Puniceibacterium sp. IMCC21224: one gene and its partner. The protein of the gene in region 2 binds, or shares a complex with, the protein of the main gene of each other region. Links are inferred from orthologs where the notes say so. Each region holds a gene or a part of one and is shown on either strand. Other genes may lie near its edges.

The links. The genes of interacting proteins can lie anywhere in the genome.
Region 1: the proteins of dnaN (region 2) and IMCC21224_RS00635 are in contact, whole or in part, in a solved structure (PDB 1OK7), measured with the Escherichia coli proteins. The link is inferred for Puniceibacterium sp. IMCC21224 from one-to-one orthologs.

The regions. Positions count from the first base shown.
Region 1 is NZ_LDPY01000001.1:136,602-139,628, reverse strand. The notes cover bases 74-3,027. They hold IMCC21224_RS00635 (DNA polymerase IV), read right to left. Parts: upstream 2,201-3,027; coding sequence 947-2,200; downstream 74-946. Other genes in these bases: IMCC21224_RS00625 (hypothetical protein), read right to left, coding at 2,821-3,027; IMCC21224_RS00630 (NUDIX hydrolase), read left to right, coding at 2,267-2,680; lpdA (dihydrolipoyl dehydrogenase), read left to right, coding at 74-821. In the rest of the region: more of lpdA, read left to right, coding at 1-73. UniProt on the Escherichia coli protein: Poorly processive, error-prone DNA polymerase involved in translesion repair and untargeted mutagenesis. Copies undamaged DNA at stalled replication forks, which arise in vivo from mismatched or misaligned primer ends.
Region 2 is NZ_LDPY01000001.1:657,361-660,410, reverse strand. What follows is about bases 70-3,046. They hold dnaN (DNA polymerase III subunit beta), read right to left. Parts: upstream 2,129-3,046; coding sequence 1,010-2,128; downstream 70-1,009. Other genes in these bases: dnaA (chromosomal replication initiator protein DnaA), read right to left, coding at 2,283-3,046; recF (DNA replication/repair protein RecF), read right to left, coding at 70-947. In the rest of the region: more of recF, read right to left, coding at 1-69; more of dnaA, read right to left, coding at 3,047-3,050. UniProt on the Escherichia coli protein: Confers DNA tethering and processivity to DNA polymerases and other proteins. Acts as a clamp, forming a ring around DNA (a reaction catalyzed by the clamp-loading complex) which diffuses in an ATP-independent manner freely and bidirectionally along dsDNA.

The DNA.
Region 1 (3,027 bases), 520 kb from region 2 along the record:
TGGTCGAATTCATGGACCAGCTGATGCCCGGCGCTGACAAGGACATGGTCAAGCCGCTGCACAAGCGGATCGAGGGGCGGTACGAAAACATCCTGCTCAAGACCAAGGTCAAGAATGTCGAGGCGCTCAAAGGTGGGCTCAAGGTCACCTTCGAAGATGACAAAGGCGCAGAGACCACCGACACCTTTGACAAGGTGCTGGTGGCCGTGGGCCGCAAACCCAACGGCAAGATGATTGATGCCGAAGCGGCGGGTGTGGCGGTGGACGATCGCGGCTTTATCGCCGTAGATCACCAGCAGCGCACCGGCGTGGCGCATATCTTTGCCATCGGCGACGTGGTGGGTCAGCCGATGCTGGCGCACAAGGCGGTCCACGAAGGCAAGGTTGCCGCCGAAGTGGCTGCGGGCGAAAAGCGCGCCTTTGACGCCAAGGTCATCCCGTCGGTCGCCTATACCGACCCCGAGGTAGCCTGGGTCGGCGTCACCGAAACCGAAGCCAAGGCCAAGGGCATTCCCTATGAAAAGGGCGTGTTCCCTTGGGCTGCATCGGGGCGGTCGCTGGCAAATGGCCGCAGCGAGGGCATCACCAAGCTGCTGTTCGATCCCGAGGATCAGCGCGTGATCGGCGCCTCGATTGTCGGTACCAACGCGGGCGATCTGATCGCCGAGGTCGCGCTGGCCATCGAAATGGGCGCGGACGCGGTCGATCTGGGCCACACCATCCACCCGCACCCGACCTTGTCGGAGACCGTGAACTTTGCCGCCGAGATGTTCGAGGGCACGATCACCGATCTGATGCCGCCCAAGAAGAAAAAGCACTGACGCGGGCGTCTCTTCGCAATCGCAACGCACAGGAAACGGGCCCACCTGGACCCGTTTTCCGTGTCACCCCTGTGAACTGAGGGCCCGTCGCGGACATGCGAAATCCGCGAAACGTCACCCGAGCCTTAGCGCAGTGCGCGCCCTTTGAGGATCGCATCAGCACCGAAACGGCCGCGGATGGCATCCGTTGCGCGTTCGGCCCCGGCGCGTCGCGCGGCACCGGGGTCGAGCAGATCGGTGCTAAGATCGCCGTCCTGAGCCGGGCGCAGGTCCGACAGGCCGGCCCCCAATAGCCGGTACGGCCCCTGATCCCCCACCTGATCGAATAGCCCGCGTGCCGTGCGATATATCCGGTCAGCCATCTGTGTCGCGTCGTGCAGGGCAATCCGGCGCGAGATCAGTGCGAAATTGGCACGTTTCAGTTTCAAGGTCACAACCCGGCCAGCCAGATCCTTGGCCTTGGCCCGGTCCGAAACCTTTTCGCACATCCGCCAGAGGTGCCCGTCCAGCAGATCCGGGTTGGCGGTATCCTCGTGAAAGGTGGTCTCGTTTGATATCGACTTCATCGGGCGGTCACGGGACACGCGGCGCATGTCGATGCCGCGCGCCAAATGCCACAACCGATCCCCCATCGACCCGAACCGGGCGGCGAGATCGCGCCGGTCCCAGCGCAAAAGATCGTCAAAGGTGCGGATGCCGGCCCGTTCCAGAGACTCCTGGCCCGACGTGCCCACACCCCAGATCAGACGGACCGGTTTGGGGCGCAAAAACGCTTCGGTTTCGGACTCGCCGATGACGGAAAAGCCGTGCGGCTTATCGAGATCCGAGGCGATCTTGGCCAGAAATTTGTTGTGCGACAGCCCGATTGAGCCAGTCAGCCCCAACTCGTCGCGCATCCGGCGGATCAGCCGTGCCAGAATGACCGCAGGCGGCGCGCCGTGCAGTCGCGCGGTACCACGCAGATCCAGAAACGCCTCGTCCAGCGATAGCGGTTCGATGGCGGGGGTCAACTCCTCCATCAGCGCACGAATGGCGCGGGATGCGTCGACATAGGCCTGCATGCGGGGTTTGACGATCACCGCGTCGGGGCACAGGGCCAGCGCCTTGAACATCGGCATGGCGGATCGCACACCGCGAATGCGCGCGATATAGCAGGCGGTAGAGACGACACCGCGCCGCCCGCCGCCGATGATCACCGGTTTGTCGGCCAGTTCCGGGTTGTCGCGTTTTTCGACCGAGGCGTAGAATGCGTCGCAATCCATATGCGCGATGGACAGATCCCACAGCTCCGCATGGGCCACAACACGCGGGCTTCGGCAGACCGGGCAGCGTGGGCCGCTGTCGAACCGGGTCAGGCAATCGCGACAAAGCGCAGGCATCTCTCTCGTCATTCCGGGATGAGTGATTATCTGTGTCCAGTATAGCGCAGGCACGAAAGGCAGGCCATGACCCAGAGTGACGGGATTTTTGTCGGCGCCAAGCTGATGTTGTTTCTGGGCGGGTCGCTATTGGTGATCCGGCGGGACCATACGCCGGGGATCACCTGGCCGGGATATCTGGATTTTCCTGGCGGTGGGCGCGAGGGCGATGAAACTGCGGCTGAATGTGCGCTGCGCGAAACCCGCGAAGAGGTGGGGTTGATCGTACCGGAACAGGCGCTGATCTGGCGTCACGAAGCGTGGCGAAATGGTCGACGCAACTGGTTTTTTGCTGCGCATCAGGATGCCGGGCGGGAATCCGAAGTGGTTTTTGGTGATGAAGGTGACGGCTGGTCGCTGATGCCGCCGGGCGATTTCCTGACCCGAAACGATGCGATCCCACATTTTCAGGACGAACTGCGGCGATATCTTGAGAAATAGAAAAAAACCGGGGCGCGGCGGGGATGTGCCGGCCCCGGTCAGTGGAAAGAGACCTGAGGGACAGAAAAGGCCTCTTGAGAACCGACAGGCAGGAGTCGGTCTACTCGGGAAACTGGGTTGTGGCGGTCAGTTTGTGGCGGTCAGGCGGAACGCAGGCCGAACAGCTGATGCAGCCATTCTGACGGACGGGACATGGTGCGCGTTGTCTGGCGTGCCTCAATCCGTTCGGATTGCAGCCGTGCCCTAAGTGATCCGGGCAGGTCGATACGGCGCAGCGCTTCGTTCCACAGACCGTTGGCGGCGACACTGAAATCTGTCGCCAGCGGCGCGGGATATTGGCTTGCCAC
Region 2 (3,050 bases):
GCGTCCAGATGTGCCGCGACTTCGTCCAGCAGCAGCAATGGTGGCGCACCGAAATCTTGTGCCAGCGCCCGCGCATTGGCCAGGATGAGCGAGATCAGCAGCGCCTTTTGCTCTCCTGTCGAACAATCGGCGGCGGGCACATCTTTGGCCTGGTATGTGCCTAGCAGATCGGCGCGGTGCGGCCCGACAAGGCTGCGCCCGGCCATCAGGTCGCGCGGGCGGCTGTCGGCCAATGCCGCGCGCAGGGCGTCCTCGGATTCGGGCAGGGTGCCTTCGGTCTGAATCAGCGCCAGATCAGCGGCGGGAAAGGTGGTCTCGGCACTTGCTTGCGCGATACTTAGCTGCGCCAGCGCTGCCAGCCGGTTGGTGTGGATCGCAGCGCCAGTGCGGGCCATCTGCGCCTCAAGCGCGGCGTACCACCCCGCATCGCGAACCTGGTCCTTGAGCAGCCGGTTGCGGTCGCGCATCGCCTTTTCATAGTCCAGCGACAAGTCGGCGTGATCTGGAAAGAAGCTAAGCGTCATGCGGTCCAAGAACCGCCGCCGACCCTCGGCACCCTCGATCCACAACCGGTCCATCGACGGCACCAGCCACAGCACCCGCGCGATGCGGCCAAGGGCGGTCTGCGATGCCGGTTTGTCGTCAATACGGACCTGACGCGGCGCGCCATTCTCGGAGAGAAAGCTGACCTCGTGACTACCCTGCGGCCCGTGCAACAGGCCGGTGATTTTCCACCCCAGCGCTTCGGGGCGTCGGGTCATCTCCTGCGCTGACGCACGGCGCATCCCGCGACCGGGTGAAAACAGCGATACGGCTTCGATCAGGTTCGTCTTACCCACACCATTGGGGCCGGACAAAGCAACGGGGCGCGCGTCCACCGAAACCACTGCCCGCTTATGCGAGCGGAAGTGCGAAACGGTCAGGGATTCGAGATAGAGCGGCACCAGGGCCTCCTACCGGCGTGCCGATAGGGGCATCAGACCGGTTGGCGCAACGTGGGTCGGGTACGTCACACCCGCATCGGCATCACGACATAGACCGCGGACAGATCATTGCCTTCGCGCATCAGGGTCGGATCACCCGAAGAGTTGAACAGGAATACCGCATTCTCGCGATCCACCTGGCTGGCGATTTCCAGCAGATATTTCGCGTTAAATCCGATTTCCAGCTTTTCGTCGCCATAGGCCACAGCCAACTCTTCCTCGGCGGCGCCAGAATCCGGCGCATTGACCGACAGGACCAGCCGATCCTCATCCAGCGACAGCTTTACCGCGCGCGAGCGTTCAGAACTGACGGTGGCGACACGGTCGACAGCCTTGGCAAACTCGGCGGCATCGACTTCGAGCTTGCGAGTGTTGCCCTGCGGAATGACTCGGGTGTAGTCGGGAAATGTGCCGTCGATCACTTTGGAAGTCAGCGTGATGTCCGGCGTGGCAAAGCGCACCTTGGTTTCCGACACCGACACGGCAATCGCCATGTCGTCCTGATCCAGCAGCTTGCGCATCTCGTTCACCGTCTTGCGAGGGACGATCACGCCCGGCATGGCTACGGCTCCGGCGGGCAGGTCGGCGTCGATCCGGGCAAGGCGGTGGCCATCGGTTGCGACGCAGCGCAGTTTCTGCCCGCCGTCACCGTCTGCCACATGCATGTAGACGCCATTGAGGTAATACCGCGTCTCTTCGGTTGAGATCGCAAATTTCGATTTGTCGAACAACCGCCGCAACACCTGCGCCGGGGCCGAAAAATTGGCAGTATATTCCGAGGTCGCCATGACCGGGAAATCTTCTTTGGGCAACGTGGCAAGCGAGAAGGTCGAGCGACCGGCCTCAACCGTCAATCGACCAGAAGCACCATCTTCGCTGAGCGAGACAAGCGCGCCGTCGGGCAGTTTACGCACGATCTCGTGCAGGGTGACGGCAGATACTGTCGTGGCACCGGCGCGTTCGACCTGGGCCGGTGCCTTGTCCAGCACCTCGATGTCCAGATCGGTGGCGCGGAACATCACGCTGTCGCCTTCGGCCTCGATCAGCACGTTGGCGAGGATCGGAATCGTGTTGCGGCGCTCGACGACTGATTGTGCCTGCGACACTGCCTTGAGCAGCGCACCGCGTTCCATGCTGAACTTCATTTCTTGACCCTCTCCGCTTGGTCGGGGGTGCACCGTAGCCCGGCGCACACTCTGCTCCAACCGATTTATGCGTTTTGTCCGATTGTTTTGCAGAAGCGTCAAGGGCGACAGGCCACCCAACGGCAGCCCGCGCAACGTTTGTTGTTTTCGCGGCTCAGGCTTCGAGCGCGCGACGCAGCAATTCCAGGTCCTCGGCGATCTGTCCGTCCTGAATTTTAAGCTCTTCGATCCGTTTCACGCCGTGCATCACCGTGGTATGGTCCCGGCCACCAAAACGGCGGCCGATTTCCGGTAACGATCTGCTGGTGAGTTGTTTGCACAAATACATGGCAACCTGACGCGGACGGGCAAAACTGCGCAACCGTTTCGGCCCGATCATGTCGGCCAGACGGATGTTGTAATGCTCGGCAACCTTGCGCTGGATCTCGTCGATGCTGACCTTGCGTTCGGATGCACGCAGGACATCAGCAAGGCAATCCTGCGTCAATTCCATCGTGATCGGCTTGCCCACCAGCGACGCAAACGCGAACAGCCGGGTCAGCGCACCCTCAAGCACCCGGACGTTGGTCGAGATACGATGCGCGAGAAACTCCAGTACGCCGCCGTCAATGCCGAGGCTGGGATACAGCGCGCGATGGGCCTCAAGCTTGGTCTGGAGGATGCCGAGGCGCAGTTCATAATCTGTCGGGTGAAGGTCAACGACCAGACCGCTTTGCAGCCGCGACCGGATACGGTTTTCCATATCCTTGATCTCGTCCGGGGCGCGGTCGGCAGAAATGATGATCTGCTTTTGTTGATCCACCAGCGCGTTGAAGGTGTGAAAGAACTCTTCCTGCGTGCTGTCCTTGCCGGCGATGAACTGAACATCATCAACCATCAGCACGTCGACCGAACGGAACATCTCTTTGAAATCCATCATCCG